Regions from separate parts of the Sphingomonas sp. Leaf357 genome, predicted to be linked through region 2. Evidence: riboswitches for the same ligand, from Rfam matches in the RefSeq annotation. Region 2 holds a riboswitch; the other holds the start of a gene.
The links. Region 2 has a riboswitch for cobalamin ahead of ASG11_RS12680 (TonB-dependent receptor plug domain-containing protein). Riboswitches for the same ligand answer to the same signal wherever they lie in the genome.
Positions count from the first base shown of each region.

Region 1: it holds a riboswitch for cobalamin, as region 2 does, so the genes downstream of both, metE (5-methyltetrahydropteroyltriglutamate--homocysteine S-methyltransferase) here and ASG11_RS12680 (TonB-dependent receptor plug domain-containing protein) in region 2, are expected to answer to the same signal.

Region 1 covers NZ_LMPM01000001.1:1,343,819-1,354,103, reverse strand. The annotation lists gene ASG11_RS06270 (carboxyl transferase domain-containing protein) at 1-891, opposite strand, end outside; gene ASG11_RS06265 (isovaleryl-CoA dehydrogenase) at 1,007-2,176, opposite strand; gene ASG11_RS06260 (response regulator transcription factor) at 2,340-3,017, shown strand; gene ASG11_RS06255 (sensor histidine kinase) at 3,034-4,371, shown strand; gene ASG11_RS06250 (TonB-dependent receptor) at 4,550-7,180, opposite strand; gene ASG11_RS06245 (hypothetical protein) at 7,574-7,795, shown strand; cobalamin riboswitch at 7,857-8,075, shown strand; gene metE (5-methyltetrahydropteroyltriglutamate--homocysteine S-methyltransferase) at 8,185-10,285, shown strand, end outside.
Region 2 covers NZ_LMPM01000001.1:2,706,403-2,716,687, reverse strand. The annotation lists gene ASG11_RS12715 (sarcosine oxidase subunit alpha family protein) at 1-155, opposite strand, end outside; gene ASG11_RS12710 (sarcosine oxidase subunit delta) at 152-448, opposite strand; gene ASG11_RS12705 (sarcosine oxidase subunit beta family protein) at 459-1,718, opposite strand; tRNA gene ASG11_RS12700 (tRNA-Glu) at 2,143-2,217, opposite strand; gene recJ (single-stranded-DNA-specific exonuclease RecJ) at 2,295-4,058, opposite strand; gene ASG11_RS12690 (N-formylglutamate amidohydrolase) at 4,110-4,895, shown strand; gene ASG11_RS12685 (DMT family transporter) at 4,899-5,225, shown strand; cobalamin riboswitch at 5,313-5,553, shown strand; gene ASG11_RS12680 (TonB-dependent receptor plug domain-containing protein) at 5,788-7,713, shown strand; gene ASG11_RS12675 (ABC transporter substrate-binding protein) at 7,713-8,534, shown strand; gene ASG11_RS12670 (FecCD family ABC transporter permease) at 8,531-9,514, shown strand; gene ASG11_RS12665 (ABC transporter ATP-binding protein) at 9,511-10,275, shown strand.

The DNA.
Region 1 (10,285 bases), 1.4 Mb from region 2:
GCTCGGCACCACGCCGTACAGTTCCTCGGCGTCGAACTTGGGCGGGCGCGGTTCCTTGAGGTTCACGTCGCCGCCGCGCTGCGGTTGCAACGTCGAGACGATGTCGCGAACGATGGTCAGCGCATGTTCGTCATTCTCGGCGACGTGATCGACCACGCCGGACTTGCGCCCGTGCGTGTCCGCGCCGCCCAGTTCCTCGGCCGAGATCACCTCGCCGGTCGCGGCCTTCACCAGCGGTGGCCCGGCGAGGAAGATCGTCCCCTGCCCGCGCACGATGATCGTCTCGTCGGACATCGCCGGAACGTAGGCGCCGCCCGCCGTGCAACTGCCCATCACGCAGGCGATCTGCGGGATGCCCTTCGCGCTCATCTGCGCCTGATTGTAGAAGATGCGGCCGAAATGATCGCGGTCGGGAAACACCTCGGCCTGATGCGGCAGGTTCGCGCCGCCGCTGTCGACGAGGTAGATGCACGGCAGGTGGTTGGCCTCGGCGATCTCCTGCGCGCGGAGGTGCTTCTTGACGGTCAGCGGGTAATAGGTGCCGCCCTTCACCGTCGCGTCGTTGCACAGGATCATGCACTGGCGGCCGGAGACGCGACCGATGCCGGCGATCACGCCCGCGCCGGGGACCTCGTCGTCGTACAAGCCGTTCGCGGCGAGCTGGCCGATTTCGAGGAACGGGCTGCCGGGATCGAGCAGCCGTTCGACCCGGTCGCGCGGAAGCAGCTTGCCACGCGCGGTATGGCGTTCGCGCGACTTCGCGTTGCCGCCGAGCGCGGTGCGGGCGACGTCGGCGCGCAGGGTTTCGGCGAGCGCCCGGTTGTGGGTGGCGTTCGCGCGGAACTGCTCGCTGTCGGGGGAGAGGTTTGTGGTGAGGGTCGGGGCGGTCACCACACACCGCCGTCATGCTGAACTTGTTTCAGCATCCACCGTGCAACAATGGCTGGCTTTCCAAGTGGAGGAGTGGATCCTGAAACAAGTTCAGGATGACGGCAGCTATCCGGACTCACTGCGCCACCCTCTCGCTCGCGCCGATCAGCTCCCGGCCGATCAGCATCCGGCGGATCTCGTTCGTGCCCGCGCCGATATCGAGCAGCTTCGCGTCGCGCAGGAAGCGTTCGACCGGCCAGTCCTTGGTATAACCCGCGCCGCCCAGCGCCTGCACCGCTTCGTTCGCCACCTTCACCGCATTCTCGCTCGCCAGCAGGATCGCGCCGGCCGCGTCGAAGCGCGTCGTCTTGCCCGCGTCGCACGATTTGGCCACGGCATAGACATAGGCACGCGCCGAATTGAGCGCGACGTACATGTCGGCGATCTTGGCCTGGATCAGCTGGAAGCTGCCGATCGGCTGGCCGAACTGCTTGCGCTCGCGCACGTACGGCACGACCACGTCGAGGCACGCCTGCATGATGCCGAGCTGAATGCCCGCCAGCACGGTGCGTTCGTAATCCAGACCGCTCATCAGCACGCCGACGCCGCCGTTCATCGGCCCCATGACGTTCTCGTCCGGAACCTCGCAATCGTCGAACACCAGTTCGGCGGTCGGGCTGCCCCGCATGCCCATCTTGTCGATCTTCTGGCCGATCGAGAACCCGGGCATGTCCTTCTCGATCAGGAAGGTGGTGATGCCACGGCTGCCCTCCCCCGTCTTGGCGTAGACGACGAGCGTGTCGGCATAGGCCGCGTTCGTGATCCAGAACTTCGTGCCGTTCAGGACATAGCCGCTGTCGGTCTTGCGCGCCTGGAGCTTCATCGAGACGACGTCGGACCCGGCCCCGGCCTCGGACATCGCGAGACTGCCGACATGTTCGCCCGAGATCAGCCTGGGCAGGTATTTGGCCTTCTGCTCCGGATTCGCCCAGCGCGCGATCTGGTTGACGCACAGGTTGCTGTGCGCGCCATAGCTCAGCCCGATCGAGGCCGAGGCGCGCGACACTTCCTCGCACGCGATGACGTGTTCGAGATAGCCGAGGCCCAGCCCGCCGAATTCCTCCTCGACCGTGATGCCGTGCAGGCCGAGTTCGCCCATCGCCGTCCACAGCTCGTCGCGCGGGAACCAGTCCTCGGCGTCGATCCGTTTCGCCAGCGGCATGATCCTGTCGGTGGCGAAACGCTGCGTGGTCTCGCGGATCATGTCCGCGGTCTCTCCCAGCGCGAAATCGAAATCGGGGGTCATGCTCTCTCCATTGTTCTGGGTGGCGGTCTAGGCCGTGCGCCCGATGCCCGCAACAATAGTGAATGCGTTCGCGTGGCGGGGACTTGGCTGGGACACGGGTGGGGCATTGAATCGCCGCGTCAAAACTGTGATTGCTGCACGAACACCGGGCGGGGCCAAAGCGATGCGATTGCTGATTGTCGAAGACGATGCGCGCGCCGCCAAGCAGCTGGTGGCCGATGTCGAGGAACTGGGCCACGAGACCGCGCTCGCCGCCGACGGGCGCGCCGCGCTGGCGCTGGCGACCGACGGGAAGTTCGATGCCGTGCTGCTCGACGTGATGCTGCCGTTCGTGGACGGCGTGGACGTCACCCGGCTGCTGCGCGAGCGGCGGATCGGCGTGCCGATCATCATGCTCACCGCGCTCGGCGATCTCGACCAGCGGCTTGCCGGGCTGGAGGCGGGCGCGGACGATTATCTGGTCAAGCCGGCCGCCCCGGCGGAAATCGACGCGCGGCTGAAGGCGATTCTGCGGCGCACCGCGCATGCCGGCGATTCGGGCGTGATGCGCGCCGGCGATATCGAGGTGAACGAGGTGAAGTTCCGCGCCACGCGGGGCGGCCGCCTGCTGAACCTGCAGAAGCTGGAATTCCTGCTGCTGTGCGAACTTGTCCGCAATGCCGACAGCGTGGTCACGCGGCGGATGCTGTATCAGAACGTGTGGCACTACGATTTCGAGCCGACCACCAACATCGCCGAATCCTATATCCGCCGGCTGCGCGGGCAATTGAACGCCGCCGACGAGGTCGATCCGATCGTGACGCTGCGCGGCGTGGGCTACATGTTGAAAAGCGTGCCGTGATGCGGCCCCGACGGTGATGCGACCACGCTCGCTGCGGGCGATCCTGACTCTGTACGTCGCGATCATCCTGAGCGCGCTCGTGGTCGTGCGCATCACCAGTTACGTCGTCACGCACAATGCGCTGGGGGTCGAGGTCGATCGCCGCCTGGCGACCGAGGCGGCGGCGGTGGCGGGCGACACGCCCGATGTCGCGGCGATGGCCGGGCGCATCGCGGCAGCGCAGGCGGATCACGATACGGCAGACCTGTATTACGCTCTTTTCGACCCAGCCGGACGCCACATAGCCGGCAAGCTCGATCTGCGCCGGATGCCGCCGCAGGGCTATTCGCATTTCGGAACGGAGGCTCGGGTGCCGGGCGTGGCACACGGGCGCGCGCTGGTGCGACGGATCGACGGCGGCGGAGCGCTGGTATTGGTGTCCGACAACGACGTGATCGACGGCTTCGATACCCTGCTGCTGCGCGTGCAGCTCGCCAGTCTGGGCACGACCGCCTTGATCGTGATCGGCGGCGCGATCGGCATCTGGCGCGCGATCAAGGCGCGGATGCGCGCGATGCAGGCGACCGTCGATGCGGTGATCGCCGGCGACATCCGCCAGCGCATTCCGGTGGACGGCAGCCGCAGCGAGTTCGACCGGCAGGCCGCCGCGTTCAACCGCATGCTCGACCGGATCGAGGCGCTGATGGGCAATGTGAAGCATGCCGCCAAGGACGTGGCGCACGAACTGAAGAGCCCGCTGGCCCGCCTGCGCGCGCGCACCGCCACGCTGCAGCGGCAGTCCCGGAGCGCACCGGTATCGGCCGCCGAGATCGAGGATCTGCTGGCCCAGACCGACGACGTGCTGGAGGTCTTCGCCAGCATGATGCGGTTGTGGGAAGTGGAGGGCGGGCATCGGCGCGAGCGCTTCGCGGACCTAGATCTCGGCGCGCTGGCGATCGAGGTCGGCGAGGGATTGCAGGCGGTGGCCGAGGATGCCGGGCGCACGCTCGTGCTGCCGGTCGCATCGGCGATCGCGATGCGCGGCGACGTCGCCTTGCTGCGCCAGTTGCTGGTCAACCTGATCGAGAACGCGATCCGCCACACGCCGCCCGGCACGCGCATCACCGTCGATACGGAAGTGCGCGGCGAATCCGTGCAGGTGATCGTCGCCGATGACGGGCCGGGGATCCCGGCGAGCGAGCATGCCGCGATGGTGCGGCGTTTCGGCCGGGGCGAGGCATCGGCCAGCCTGCCCGGGCAGGGCCTGGGACTGACCCTGGTCGATGCGATCGCGCGGCTGCATCACGGACGGTTGATACTGGAGGATGCCGCGCCGGGCCTGCGCGCGGTGGTGAAACTGCCCCTGGCGGGTTGACCCCTAGAGCATGACGACGTGAGGTTGAAGCTCATCCTCCGTCATTCCCGCGAAAGCGGGAATGACGATGCAAAAACACCGCGACTCAACCCAAAGTCGTCAAGCTCCCGGTCGCAGACAAAACCCTGGGGGTGACGATCACCGCCCGGACCCTGTCTCGATCGCCTGACGGGAAGCTCTAGAACTTCGCCGACACTTCCAGCCCCCAGGTGCGGGGCGGGTTGAAGTTGGCATAATCGCCGAGGATGCCGCCGTAATTGGTCGATATCAGCGCACCGTTCGCGCCGACGTTCAGCACCGGCGACGAATTCGCCGCCGAACGACGATAGATGTACGTCGTGTCGAACAGGTTGCGCGCCCATACCGATAGGGTGACCTTGTTGTGATCGTTCACCGCGATATCGGCCAGCGCGAGGCGCCCGTTTACGACGAAGCTGGCATCGGTCTTGGTCGGCTCGAGCTGGAAGCTGTACTGGCTGCTGGCGTAGTTGCCGTCGAGGTGGAAGCGCACCTTGGTCGTGTCGCCGCCGACCGGGATTTCATAGTCGATCGTGCCGGACGCGGCATTATTCGGCGTATAGACGATGTACAATTGCTGCAGCCCGCCGCCCAGCGGGCTCACCGCCGACGGCGCCTTCCAGTACGTGTAGGCGTAGGAACCGCCCAGCGTCAGCCCGTCGACCGGCTTCACCGTGAGATCGGCTTCGATCCCGCGGATCTTGCTGTTGCCGGCATTGATGGTCTGCTCGAGATGGCTGCCGTTGGTGATGCTCGAACCGTTCGTATCGAAATAGTCGAAGTCGAACTGCGTGTTGCTGCGGTCCATGATGTAGCCGGCCAGGTTCAGGCGCGCGCGATGCTGGAAGAAGTCCATCTTCGCGCCGACTTCGTACGATTTGACCGATTCGGGGCCGAACGCGTTGAACTGGAGCGAGCGGTCGTTGGCGCCGCCGGCGCGGAAGCCCGTGGCATATTTGGCGTAGAGATGGACGTCCGGCGTCGCGTCGAACGCGATGTTGAACATCGGATCGAACCGGCTGATGCTGTTCTTGAACGAGAACGGCGACACGACGCCGGTCGTGATCAGATCGGAACGGTTGTTGACGACGTAGAGCGTGCCGTGGCGATCGTCCTTGGTCCAGCGCCCGCCGGCCGTGATGTGCACGACGTCGCCCAGCGCTTCCGGCGAGAAGGTCAGATTGCCGAACAGCGAGTAATTGTGGTCCGTGGCCTGGCTGGCGCGCGTGATGAACTGGCAGCTGTTGGCGAACTGGGGCACCGTTGCGCCCAGCGTGTTGTTGCACGACGGATCGTATTGCTGATAGCCGGAATTGGCGCTGGTGATCGCGGAGGAATTGCCCGGGATCGGGCTGCGCACGGTATAGGCCGTGCCGTCGCTGTTCCACTGGTTGCTGAGCGGCGTCGCGGCATATTCGGTCGCGTGTTCGGTGTAGTAATATGCGCCGACGACGTAATCGAACTGCGGCACGCTGCCGACGGCCTGGAATTCCTGGCTGAACTGGTGCTGGCGGAGGTACGACAGACTGTAGCGGCTGAACGTGCCGGTCGTGTTGATGGCGGTCGGATTGGCCGTATTGGGGACGAAGGGCGCGAACGTGCTGCGCTCCGGGCCGCCGGAATTATCCCACTGATCGGTGCTGACGCCGCGCCATGCGGTAATCGAGCGCAGCTCGATCCACGGTGCGAGCTTGTACTTCAAATTGGCCGAGAAACCATGCGTGATATCGACGCTCGGCTGCTGGGGAACGCCGACGTCGGCGACGGTCTGGCGTTCGGGATGCACGCCGACCAACGGCCCCTTCGGCGCGATGCAGATGGGCTTGGTGCTGCCGGCGGCGATGGTGCCGCCGCAGGCGACGCCATTGAGCAGCAATGCGCCCGCGGCGTTGTACGTGCCGACGGCATAGCCGTTGGGATTGTAGTTGATCAGCTGGCTGTATTGCGGCGTGTTCTCGTCCTTCGCGTAGTCGTACGCGAAATCCGCGGTGAAGCCGTCGACCGGCTGCCAGCGCGCGGCGATCCTACCGCCCTTGCGATCGTAATAGTTCCAGCCGGTGGAGCCGGAAAGCGGATCCTTCACGGTCGGGTCCTGATGCTGGTACACGCCGTCGATCTTCACCGCGATGTCGTGGAAGGCCGGCAGGTCGAGATGCACGTCGGCATTGCGCGCACCGTAATTGCCCACCCCGCCGGTGACGCGACCGCCGAACACGCCGCTCGGTGCCTTGGACACGAGCGACAGCGCGCCGCCTTCGGTATTGCGGCCGAACAGCGTGCCCTGCGGACCTTTCAGCACTTCGATCCGCTCGATATCGAACAAGGCGGCGTTCAGGCCCTGAGTCTTTCCGAGCGCCACGCCGTCGATATAGACGCCGACGCCGCCGTCGCGCGCGGTCTGGTTCTGGTCGTACGGGACGATCCCGCGGATGCCGATCGTCAGCGCCGACTGGCGTGCCTCGAACGTCGCGATGCGCAGCGATGGGATCGAGCCGTCGGCCAGATTGAACAGGCTGAGCACATGACGATCCGCGATCGCCTGGGTGCTGAGCACGCTGATCGAGATCGGAGTCTTCTGCAGATTGGTCTCGCGGCGAGTCGCGGTGACGACGACTTCGCTCAGCTGATCGTCACCGGCCGGGGCGGGATCGGCGGCGGGAACGGGGTCGGCCACGGGGGTGGCGGCCGGGGCGGCCACCGGCGTTTCGGCGGCGAACACCGGCGACGCGGTCGCGGCGATCAGCGCGGTGCCGATCAACAGACGCAGCCGGAGGTTGGAGTGAGAACGCATGTGAAGCCCCTTTGGTTTTTAGAAACTCGTTACGGGGGCCGCTACACAGCATATGGGTCAGGATTGTTACGAAGACTGTAACACAAATAGTATTGTAAGGTTATTTTGGCGTCATAATCCATATTTTCAAAGTATAGCTTCTTTTAATACTATCTTCATCTTCAGCAGAAATCAGCTCTCCGCCATCAATGACACGACTTGCTAGAAATAACATCGATGTATTATTGAGAAAATGTCACATCGGTCAGGCTTTAAATTAAAGTCTTGCCCTTGCGGTTCAAGCGATCGACCGACGCCGTGCCAACGACATGATCTTGCGGCATAATGCTTTCGGGTGATATCCTGTGACGGTTACATGACCCGCCAGAGGTCGATTCCTTTAGGAGAAAGTCGGTGCACTGCGAACAGCATCTCGCCCTGAAAGCCATCCTGATCGGCCTGCGCCGCAGCGGCACGATCGATCGCCACGCGGTCAAGACGATCGTCTCGACGCTGCAGGAGACCGCGGCCAAGGCCCGCCCCAATTGCCCGGAAAGCGCGGACGGCCTGCTGCAACTTGCCGATGCGCTGGCCGAGGGTCCGGCCAAGACCTGCATGGTCGAGGTCGCCGCCTGATCTATTCGATCTCATATAAAGATTTCTTTATATGACACCTTGACCCCGTCCCCCGTTGCTGGGATGTTTGGCGGGTCGAGGTTCTCCGTGCATGCGGATGCGCGGAGCTAAGACGGGAAGCCGGTGCGCGCCTTGACGGGCGCAATGCCGGCGCTGCCCCCGCAACTGTAAGCGGCGAGCGGCGGCCATCGAGTGTCACTGACGGTGCGAGCCGTCGGGAAGGCCAGGCCGACGTGACGACCCGCGAGCCAGGAGACCTGCCTCCGACGCGATAACGTCCACCGGCGGGGTGTCCGGGCTGGCCGCTTGCATGCCGTGGCCGGGCCTTGTCCGTTCGCGCGTCCTGCTCGTGTCCCGTCTCTGCCCCGCTTCTCATCGGGGTATGAAGAATGACCGTCACCGTCGCCACCTTGGGCTTTCCGCGCATCGGCCCGCGCCGCGAACTGAAGTTCGCGCTCGAAAATTATTGGTCGGGCAAATCGAGCGAGGCCGACCTGCTCGAATCCGCCGCCGGCCTGCGCACCGCCGCCTGGGCGCGCCAGCGCGCGCTGGGAGCCGATTGGCTGCCCTCCAACGACTTCTCGCTCTACGATCATGTGCTCGACACCAGCGTGATGCTCGGCGCGATCCCCGAGCGCTACGGCGCGGCGCATGGCGAGGCCGATCTGGCGACCTATTTCGCGATGGCGCGTGGCACGACCGGGGCGGGCGACGATTGCGGCCACGGCCATGCCAGCCAGACGGCGTGCGAGATGACCAAATGGTTCGACACCAACTATCACTACATGGTGCCGGAACTGCAGGCCGGGCAGAAGCTGGCGCTCAACACGCTGAAGATCGTCGACGAATATCGCGAGGCCAAGGCGCAAGGATATGAGACCCGCCCGGTGCTGCTCGGCCCGGTGACGTGGCTGAGCCTGGCCAAGGGTCGCGACGTCGATCCGTTCGATTTCCTCGATGAGGTCCTGGGCCTCTACACCGTCATCCTCGGGCAGTTGGCCAATGCCGGCGCGGCCTGGGTGCAGATCGACGAGCCGGTGCTGGTGCTCGATCTGGACGAGAGGCAGCGCAAGGCGCTGACGCGCGCTTATGCCCGGCTGTCGCGCAGCGGACCCAGCCTGATGCTGACGACCTATTTCGGCGGGCTGGACGACAATCTGTCCTTCGCGGCCTCGCTGCCGGTCGCCGGGCTTCACGTCGATCTGGTCCGCGCGCCGCAGCAACTCGATGCCGTGCTGGCCAGCGCGCCCAGATCGCTGCTGCTGTCGCTGGGCGTGATCGACGGGCGCAACATCTGGCGCGCCGATCTCGCGGCCCTGCTCGACCGGATCGCCCCGATCGCCGCGACGCGCGACCTCATCCTCGCGCCGTCCTGCTCGCTGCTGCACGTGCCGGTCGATCTCGCCCTGGAGCGGAAGCTGGACGACGAGGTGACGCAATGGTTGGCCTTCGCGGTGCAGAAGATCGAGGAACTCGCGATCCTGAAGCGCGCGCTCAACGATGGCCGCGCCAGCGTCGCCACCGCGCTGTCGGCCTCGACCGAGGCCGCCGCCGCGCGCAAGGTGTCGCCGCGCATCCACGATCCGAAGGTCGCGGCGCGCATCGCCGCCGCCACGCCCGACCAGCGCGAGCGGCGGTCGGGCCATCCCGAGCGGATCGCGGCGCAGGCGGCGGTGCTGAACCTGCCCGCCTTCCCGACCACCACGATCGGCTCCTTCCCGCAGACCGCCGAGGTGCGCCACGCCCGCGCCGAGCATGTTCGCGGCAATCTGGGCGATGCGGAATACCAGGATTTCCTGCGCGAGGAGACCGCGCGCGCGGTGCGCTGGCAGGAGGAGATCGGGCTCGACATGCTCGTCCACGGCGAATTCGAACGTAACGACATGGTGCAGTATTTCGGCGAGCAACTCGCCGGTTTCGCCTTCACCGTCAGCGGCTGGGTGCAGAGCTACGGGTCGCGCTGCGTGCGGCCGCCGATCCTGTTCGGCGATGTTTCGCGACCCGAACCGATGACGGTCGCGTGGTGGCGCTATGCGCAGGGCCTGACCGACAGGCCGATGAAGGGCATGCTGACCGGCCCGGTGACGATCCTCAACTGGTCGTTCGTGCGTGACGATCAACCGCGCGAGGCATCGTGCCGCCAGATCGCCTTCGCGATCCGCGACGAGGTGACCGATCTCGAAGCGGCGGGTTGCAAGGCGATCCAGATCGACGAAGCCGCGCTGCGCGAGGGCCTGCCGCTGCGCAAGCGCGACTGGCAGCACTATCTCGACTGGGCGGTCGATTGCTTCCGGCTCTCGGCGGCGGGGGTCGGCGATGCGACCCAGATCCACACCCATATGTGCTATTCGGAGTTCAACGACATCCTGCCGGCGATCGGCGCGATGGACACCGATGTGATCTCGATCGAGACGGCGCGGTCGCAGATGGAGCTGCTCGACGGCTTCGCGCGCTATCGCTATCCGAGCGCGATCGGGCCGGGGGTGTACG
Region 2 (10,285 bases):
CTGCCCACCAGCGTGATGCCATTCGCCATCAGCGCGGATGCCAGCGTATCCCCTGCATAGCCCGTATAGCTGCGTTTCTCCCAAGTGAAACTCAGCGGCCGGGATCGATCGACGCGTCCGCCGGCGGCGACGCGAGCTGTTTGCCCGCCCGTCACAGCCCGTCGCTTCCGTCGAAGGCGACCGGCGGACGCTCGTGCATCGCATAGATCGCTTCGATGCGATGCGTGACGGTGTGACGCGCCACGTTGAACCAGCGCCGGCAGCCGAAGGCGTGGACCCAGCGTTCGTAATGCACGCCCTTGGGGTTGCTACGCGCGAACAAGTACGCGCTCCAGTCGGTATCCGATACGGTTTCGGCGGGGCCGGGCCGGCTGACATGGCTTTCACCACCGCACCGGAACTCCAGTTCGTCGCGTGGCCCGCACAGGGGGCAATTGATCAGCAGCATGGTTCGTCCCTCAATGCGCGATGCCGGAGGCGGCGGCTTCGTCAATCAGCGCGCCGGTCGAAAAGCGCGCAAGCGAGAAGGGCGCTGCCAGGGGATGCGGCGCGCCGGTCGCCATGTGGTGCGCCAGCAGCGTGCCGCCTGCCGGGATCGCCTTGAACCCGCCCGTGCCCCAGCCGCAATTGATCAGGAGATTGGGGATTGGTGTCGCCCCGAGGATCGGGCTCGAATCCTGCACGACATCGACGATGCCGGCCCATTGCCGCAACAACCGCACACGCCCCAAGCGCGGAAACTGCTGCGCCACGGCGCCCAGCACGTTGCGCGCCATCGGCATGTTCCCGCGTTGCGCATAGGATGGGTAGAGATCGAGGGCGCCACCGATCACCAGTCCGCCCTTGTCGGACTGGCTGAGATAGACTCCGGTGGCCAGCGACAGCACGACGGTATCGAGCACCGGTTTTAGGGGTTCGGTGACGAAGGCCTGCAACGCATAGCTGGTGACGGGCAGGCGAAAGCCCGCCATTTCGGCAAGCGTGGTCGAATGTCCCGCCACCGCGAGTGCGACCGAGCGGGCGGCGATCGGTCCGCGGCTCGTATCGACGCCAGCGATCGTGCCGTCGGTCGCGCGGCGAAATCCGGTCACCTCGCATTGCTGGATGATGTCGACTCCCAGTGCGTCTGCGGCGCGCGCATAGCCCCATGCTACGGCATCATGGCGTGCCGTGCCGGCCCGTTTCTGCAGAAAGCCGCCCATCACCGGGAAGCGTGCTTCCGGCGACATGTCGAGGATCGGCACTCTGCGCGCGATCTCTTTGGTGTCGACCATGACGGTATCGACGCCGTTTATGCGCATCGCTTTGACCCAGCGGGCGGCGGCTTCCAGATCGTGCCGGCTGTGCGCCAGCGTGATCATCCCGCGCTGGCTGAACATCACGTTGTAGTTCAGTTCACGAGCCAGCCCTTCGTAGAGCTTGAGCGACATGTCATAGAGCGCAGCGCTCTCGCGGTAATAATAATTCGAACGAATGACCGTCGTGTTGCGGCCCGTGTTGCCACCCCCCAACCAGCCCTTTTCCAGCACGGCGACGTTGCGCATGCCGTGGGTCTTGGCGAGGTAGTAAGCCGTGGCCAAGCCGTGGCCGCCGCCGCCAACGATAATGGCGTCATAGGCGGCCCTGGGCTCGGGATTGCGCCAGGCCTCGCCCCAGCCGCTCTGACTTCGCAGGCCTTCCCGCACTACGCGCCAGCCCGAATAGTCCAGCTTTGCCAACGGAACCACCTCGCGAACATACACAACTGTATGTAAGACTTGTATGGCGGGGCTTACTGAGATTGCAAGGATCTTGTGCACGGAGGCGATCGGGCGTGCGGTCGCACATCGTTGCGCACCGGGCCGCGCCGCGCGCATCGAGCCGACATCGCGGCGCACGGCACCTCCGGTGACGCATCCGGGACACCTTACGGCCCTGCTTGCCAGCGCCGTAAGGCTTGGAGATTCCGACAGCGCATTCCAGTCGTTGGTGGAGCCGTGTCCTAGCTCAGTCGGATACCGCAATCCGAAGTTTCAGGGGTCACCGACCGTTTGCGGTACGTTCTGGCATTCGCATTTGTCGGTCGAGGTAGTGCCCGTGTCAGTCCAAGCTGTCCCGGCCGGTGGGTCGGCACATACCACCGGTCCCGCAACTTCAATGATTTGGTGACCCCTACGGGAATCGAACCCGTGCTTCAGCCGTGAAAGGGCCGCGTCCTAACCGCTAGACGAAGGGGCCATGCCGGCAGCGCCGGTTGGTTGGAGGCGGTTAGGGAAATGCGCCGCGCTGGTCAACCCGCTGATTTGTCCGTTTGGTTAATCGGCCCAGGCGGCGTCGTCCAGATGGAGTTCCGCCGCCGGTTTCGCGCCCCAATCGTCGATCTTCACCCGGCCCGCGAGCCAGAGTCGCCGATGGGGCGGCGCGCCGAGCAGCGCGGCGCCGAGCGAGGTATCGGCTTGGCGGAAGGCGACGGCTTTCAGCGACCGGCCGTCGTCGCCGGCGATGATGACCCGGACATGGCCGTTGCCGACGATCTCTGCCTTGATGATCCGCACCGGGCCGGCGACGATCCGGGGCTGGGGCCAGCCCATGCCGTAGGGGCCGCCTTTGTCCAGAGCTTCGACCAGCGCGGGGGTGACGCCACCGGGGGCGAGCAGGGCGTCGAGCAGCAGGGCGCGATCGCCGATCGAGCGGGTGACGGCGTCGGCGAGGCGAGTTTCGAGGAAGTCGCCGAACGCGGCCAACTGGTCCTCGGCGATCGTCAGGCCGGCCGCCATCGCATGGCCGCCGCCGGCGACGAGCAGGCCGCTATCCTTGGCCGACAGCACCGCCGCGCCGAGATCGACGCCCGAGATCGATCGGCCCGATCCCTTGCCGATGCCATTTTCGTCCAGGGCGATGACGATCGCCGGGCGGCCGTATTTCTCCTTCAGGCGGCCGGCGACGATGCCGATCACGCCGGCGTGCCAGCCACGCCCGGCGACGACGAGCACCGCACGCTCCTTCGCCACGCCGGCCAGAGCGTCGGCGGCCTCCTGCACGATCCCCTCGATCGCGCGCCGCTCCTCGTTCAGCCGATCGAGTTCGGCGGCGATTGCGGCGGCCTCCTGCGGTTCGCGCGTGGTGAGCAGGCGCACGCCGAGATCGGACTTGCCGACGCGGCCGCCGGCATTGATGCGCGGACCCAATGCGAAGCCGAGATCCTGCGCGGTCGGCGCGCGGGTGAGGCGGCTGGCGGAGATCAGGGCGTTGAGGCCGATATTTCGTCGCTGCGCCATCACTTTCAGCCCCTGCGCGACAAAGGCGCGGTTGAGCCCGCGGAGTTGCGCCACGTCGGCGACGGTGCCCAGGGCGACGATGTCGAGCAGATCGAGCAGGCGCGGTTCGGCTGTGTCGGCGAAGGCACCGCGCGCGCGCATCACGCGAATCAGCGCCGCACCGAGCAGGAAGGCGACGCCGACCGCCGCGAGATGACCGTGCGCCGCGCCGTCCGTCTCGTCGAGCCGGTTCGGATTCACCAGCGCATGGGCGTGCGGCAAGGCGAGCGTGCATTTGTGATGATCCACGACGATCACGTCGACCCCGGCGTCGCGCGCGGCTTCGAGCGCGTCGAACGCCTGCGCGCCGCAATCGACCGTGACGATCAGGTCCGCGCCCTCCGCCTTCAGGCGCAGCATCGCGGCACCGGACGGGCCATAGCCTTCGATCAGGCGATCGGGGATATAGGCCTTCGCCTCCAGCCCGAGATCGCGCAGCAGCAGGATCATCAGCGCGGCGGAGGTCGCGCCGTCCACGTCGTAATCGCCGAAGACGGTGACCGATTCTTTGTGCGCGATCGCATCGGCAAGCCGTTCGGCCGCCTTGTCCATATCGCGGAAGATCGACGGATCGGGCATGAAGGTGCGGATGCTGGGGGCCTTGTGCGCCTCCAGATCCTCGCGCGGGCAGCCGCGGGCGAGCAGCAATTGCGTGACGAGATCGTCGGGCGCGAAGCCGGGATCGCGCGTGTCGGTTTCCAGCGCGCGCCAGCGCCACGGCTGGCCGAGAATCGACCGGGTGATGTTCAGGACGGTGTTCATGATGTGACCGAAGGCTTAGACGAGCGGCGAACGGTTAGGAAGGACGGCGACATGACGGCGGCATTGCTGGGCGCGAACGATCCGTCGCCGGTACAGGTGATCAATCCGGGCGGCGCCTCGCCTTTCCTGCTGATCGGCGATCATGCCGGGAAGCTGGTGCCCGAGAGCCTCGCCGGATTGGGCCTGCCGCCGCAGGAACTCGCGCGACACATCGGCTGGGATATCGGCATCGGCGAACTGGGGCCGATGCTGGCCGAGGCGCTGGACGCGGTGTTCGTACGGCAGACCTATTCGCGCCTCGTGATCGACTGCAATCGCGATCCGGCGCGGGCCGATGCGATGCCCGAGGTGAGCGACCTGACCGTCGTGCCGGGCAATCGCGATCTGGATGCAGCCCAGCGCGCGGCGCGCGTGGCGGTGATCCACACGCCGTATCAGGAAGCGATCGGCGCGGAGATCGCGCGGCGCGATGCGGCGGGGCAGGGGACGATCCTGGTGGCGCTGCACAGCTTCACCCCGATGTTGCGAAGCGCGGGGCAGACCGTAACGCGGCCGTGGGAGATCGGCGTGCTGCACGATGGCGGCGATACCGCGTTCGCGCAGGCGCTGCTCGCGGCGTTGCGGGCCGACGATACGCTGACGGTCGGCGACAACGAGCCCTACAGCATGGACGCGATCGACTACACCGTGCCGCGCCATGCCTATCCTGCGCGCCGCCCCTATGCCGAGATCGAGGTGCGGCAGGATCTGATCGGCACGGCCGCCGGATGCGCGGACTGGTCGGCACGGCTGGCGGCGGTGTTGCGCGCGGCAGCCTCCGGCATCGGCGGGCGCTGAGCCGTGCCGAACTGGATCTGGCTGTCGGTGGCGATCCTGTCGGAAGTGATCGCCACGTCCTTCCTGAAATCGGCGGAAGGGTTCACGCGACCCTGGCCGTTGCTGATCGTGGTGGTCGGCTATGCCGCCGCTTTCTATTTCCTGTCCTTCGCGCTGCGATCGATCCCGATCGGCGTCGCCTATGCGATCTGGTCCGGCGCGGGCGTCGTGCTGGTCACGGCGGTGGCGTGGATCGCCTATGCCCAGAAGCTCGACACGACCGCGCTGGCCGCGATCGGGCTGATCGTGACCGGCGTCGTGATCCTGAACCTGCGCACCGGGCACGGCTGAGCGCGGAGCGCCGCCTCGCGCGGATTTCGTTTGCGCGGCGCAGCATTTCCACTAAGGGCGCACTCGAAACCGGATGCGAACCATCCGGCTTCGCATGATCGCGCCGGTGCCCCGCAAGGGGCTCAAATGTGGAATGCGGTGCGGGAGGGGTTCCTCCCAAAGCCGCGGCTGTCCCTGCAACTGTAAGCGGAGAGCGCGATGCACATGTCCTGTCCAGGCCCTTCGAACGGGGGCCGGCGGGACGGCCACTGGATCGAGACGATCTGGGAAGGCGTGCATCGAGCCGTGACCCGTGAGCCAGGAGACCTGCCGGCGCTGTCGCTCATGCTCTCGCGTCCAGGGGATGGCCGAGGCACGGAACGAGTCCGTTCGAGCGACGAATCGGGTTCTGGCGAAGCCATGCTTTGCCGGCGGCCCGAACCGTGCGGCCGGGGCCGCACACGGTGTCGAGGCAGCCGGGCTCCGCGTCCGTTCGGCTGAACCGTCGCCGTCGTTCGCGTTTCGCCACGCGACACACGGCCCCAGTCGCGTCGTCCAGAATGGCGCGGGGGGACTGAACATCATGAAGACCGTTTTCGTATCTCTGCTGGCGCTTGTCGCCGCCACGCCTGCGCTCGCCCAGAGCGACGCCTCGCTGCCGCCCAAGGATGCCGAGGGCAACGACATCACCGTCACCGCATCCCGCTCGGGCGAGGGCATCGCGGTGAAGGATCTGCCGGCCTCGGTCACGGTGCTGAGCAGCGAGCAGATGGAGGAGCGCCAGACCCGCATCGTCTCCGACATCCTGCGCGACGTGCCGGGCGTCGCCGTCAACCGCTCGATCGGCGGCCTGACCGACATCCGCATTCGCGGCAGCGAAGCCAATCACGTGCTCGTCCTGATCGACGGGATCGAGGCGTCCGACCCTTATCAGGGCCAATACGATTTCGGCACGCTGATCGCCGACGACAAGGCGCGGATCGAAGTGCTGCGCGGGCAGCAATCGTCGCTCTACGGATCGGACGCGATCGGCGGCGTGATCCAGTATATCACGCCCACCGGCACCGAATCGCAGGGCCTGAGCGCTCGCGTCGAGGGCGGATCGTTCGGCACGGCGGCGGGCGCGGCGCGCTTCGGCGGGGTTGCGGGCACGCTGGATTATGCACTGTCCGGCACGCTCTATCGCACCAACGGCACGCCGACCGCGCGGGATGGCACGCGCGACGTGGGGTACACTGGCGTCGGCGCGAGCGCGAAAGTGAACTGGACGCCGTCCGACATCTTCAAGCTGACCGGCGTGGGTCGCTACAGCTATACCGATGCGCTGAGCAACGACACGGCGTTTTCCGGGCCGAAGTTCGGCTATATCGTCGACACGCCGGGCACGCATTTCCGCAACAAGGCCTATTACGGCCTGCTGCGCGCAGCATTGTCGCTGGCCGACGGCAAGTGGAACACCGCGCTGACCGGGCAGATCGCCGACACGACGCGGACCGGCTACAGCGCGTTCGGCGTGGATTATGGCGACAAGGGCCGCCGCTACAAGGGATCGCTCGAATCGAGCTTCCAGTTCGGCAGTGACGAGTTCCGCAGCAAGCTGACCGGCGCGGTGGATTACGAGCGCGAGGAATTCCAGAACACGGTGGCTTCTCCGTTTTCGTTCAGCGGGCGCAAATCGACCGAGAATTGGGGGTTCGTCGGCCAGTATGAGGGCACGATCGCCGATGCGCTGGTGCTGGGTGCGTCGATCCGTCGCGACCAGAACGATCGCTTCGCCGACGTGACGACCTATCGCCTGCAGGCCGGATATCGCTTGCCGTCCGGTTTGCGCGCGCACGGCGCGTACGGCACCGGCGTCAAGAATCCGGGCTATTTCGAACTCTTCGCCTATGCGGACGGCCGCTATATCGGCAACCCGAATTTGAAGCCGGAAAAGTCGAAAGGCTGGGAAGCGGGCCTCGACCAGGAATTCGCCGGCGGCAAGGCGAAGATCGGTGCGACCTATTTTGACAGCAAGTTGGAAGACGAGATCTACACGACCTTCCCGGCGCCGACCTTCGTTGCATCGCCGGCCAACCGCACTACCCTGTCGCGGCAGAAGGGCGTCGAAGTGTTCGCCTCGGCCCAACCGATCGATCAGCTTCGCTTCGACATTGCGTACACCTATCTGCATGCGCGGGAGAACGGCACGGTCGAGGTGCGCCGCCCGAACCATATCGGCAGCTTCAACACGACCGTGTTCAGCATGGACAAAAAATTCTCGACCACGCTGACCGTGCGCTACAACGGCCGGCAGGACGATGTCGCCTTTACCGATCCGAGCTTCATTCCGGTACGGGTGAGCTTGCAGGAATATGTGCTGGTGAACCTGAACGCCGAATATAAATTGAGCGATCGCTTTTCGGTCTTCGGCCGGGTCGAGAATCTGTTCAACGAGCGCTACGAAGAGGTGTTCAGCTTCGCCACGCCGGGGCGCGGTGCTTACGGCGGCGTGAAGGCACGCTTCTGATGAAGGTGCGGCCGGCATGGCTCGCGTTGCTGTCGCCCGCGCTTCTGGGCGGCTGCACCGCGAGCGTGCCGGCCGCGTCCGTTCCGGTCGCACGGCCGATGCGGGTGATGAGCTTGAACCAGTGCACCGACCAATTGGTGCTGGCGCTGCTGCCGCCTAGCCGGATCGCTTCGGTGACGTGGCTGTCGCGCGATCCGCGCTATTCGGCGCAAGTCGCGGCGGCGCGACGCGTGGCGGCCAATCACGGCAGCGTCGAGGAGGTCGCGCGGGCGCGGCCCGATCTGATCGTGACCGATACCTTCTCCAATCCTGGCGGGCGCGCGATGTTGCGGCGGCTGGGCTATCCGGTGCTCGAACTGGCGGATTCCGGTGATGTCGCAGGGATACGACGCAACGTCGGCGTGCTGGCGGCGGCGCTCGGCGAGCGCGCGCGCGGCGAGGCGATGATCGCGCGGATGGATGCGCAACTGGCACCGGTGCGCAGCGCAAGGCCGATCACTGTCGCCGCCTGGGGGCGGGACGGCATGAGCGACAGTCCTTTTCTCTCAGCGATCGTCGCTGCCGCCGGACTGACCAGCGTGGGATCACGCGGCGGGATCGAGGCCTTGTTGCGGGCGAAGCCGGATTTCCTGGTCCGCGGCGTGGCCGACCCACGTGAGGGGTCGTTGGGCGATAACGTCAGCGGTCATCCATTGGTGCGGCGTTTCTGGCCGGCGGCGAAGCGGCTGACCGTGGCGCAATCGGCGACGATCTGCGGCACGCCGGCGATCGGCGACGCTGCGGTCGACCTGCGGCGACAGGTGGCGGCGGTGACATCTTGAGCGCGCGCTGGCTGATCGTGTTGGTAGGTGCCTTGGTGGCACTGGCCTTCGTGTCCCTGCTCGCCGGATCGGTCTGGATGACGCCAGGCGAAGTGATCCAAGCATTGGCGGCACCGCGCGATAGTCTCGCACGGCTGATCGTGATCGAGGTGCGTTTGCCGCGTGTGGTGCTGGCGGTGTTGGTCGGCGGCATCCTCGGGCTTTCGGGGGCGGTGTTGCAGGGGCTGCTGCGCAATCCACTGGCCGAGCCTGGGTTGCTCGGCGTGTCGTCGGGCGCGTCGCTCGGCGCGGTGATCGCGATCTATTACGGGTTCGCCGCCAGTTTCGGACTGGCGACGCCGGTGTTCGCGATGGTCGGGGCGCTGGTGACGGCGGGCGTGGCGTTCGCGCTGTCGCGGCGCGGGGGTACGCTGTCGCTGATCCTTGCGGGCGTGGCGATGTCGAGCATTGCGGGGGCGGGGGTGAGCCTCGCGCTCAATCTCGCGCCCAATCCTTTCGCGGCCTACGAGATCATGACGTGGTTGATGGGGTCGCTGAGGGATCGCAGTTGGGATCATGTGCTGCTTGCCGGGCCGTTCATCGCCGTAGGCGCTGCACTGTTGCTCCTGACCGGCCGCGCGCTCGACGCGCTGACGCTGGGCGAGGCGCAGGCGGAGAGTTTGGGCGTGCATCTCGGGCGGGCGCGGCTGTTCGCGCTGCTCGGCACGGCGCTGGGCGTCGGCGCGGCGACGGCGGTGACCGGGGCGATCGGGTTCGTCGGGCTGGTCGCGCCGCATATCGTGCGGCCGCTGGTCGGGCATCGGCCGGGTGCCACTTTGCTGCCGGCGGCGATCGTAGGTGCGCTGGTCGTGCTGGCCGCCGATCTGGCGACAAGGATCCTGGATTTCGGCACGGAGATCCATCTCGGCGTGTTCGTGTCGGTGATCGGGGCACCGTTCTTCCTGTGGCTGGTGCTGCACGTGCGGAGAACCGCGCCGTGAGCGACCTTGTGTTGACTGGTATCGCCGTGCGGCGGGGCGGGCGCGTGGTGCTCGACGCCGCCGATGCGCATTTCGCGGCGGGGCGGCTGACGGCGGTGATCGGGCCGAACGGCGCGGGTAAATCGACGTTGCTGGAGGTCGCCGCCGGCTTGCTGGCGCCGGAGGCGGGTAGCGTGACGCTGGGCGGTCAGGCGCTGTCCTCCTTGTCGCGGAAGGTGCTGGCCACGCGGCGCGCCTATCTGCCGCAGAACCCGCGGATCGATTGGGCGATCAGCGTGGAGCGCGTCGTCGCTTTGGGGCTGATCGCGCATCTGCCGGCCTTCGGGGGGCTGCCCGGATCGTGGCGGCCGAAGATCGATGCGGCGCTCGCGCGCTACGATCTGGCGGATCTGCGCGACCGTCCGGCGACACAGCTGTCGGGCGGCGAGCTGGCCCGCGTGATGCTCGCCCGCGCGACGGTGGGCGAGCCGGAGCTTCTGATCGTCGATGAGCCCACTGCCGGGCTCGATCCGCGCCACGCGCTCGATGCGGGACGGCGGTTGCGCGCGCTGGCCGATGGCGGCTGCACGGTGATCGTGGCGTTGCACGATCTCGATTTGGCGATGCGCATCGCCGACGATGTGGTTGCGGTGAAGGGCGCGCAGGTCGTCGGGCAGGGCGGGGCGGATGCGATGTTTACCGATGCCAGGCTCGGCACGCTTTACGATGTCGAGGCTCGGGTGATCCGACAGGATGGCGGGGCGACGATCCGCTTCGTTTGAGCGGCACCTG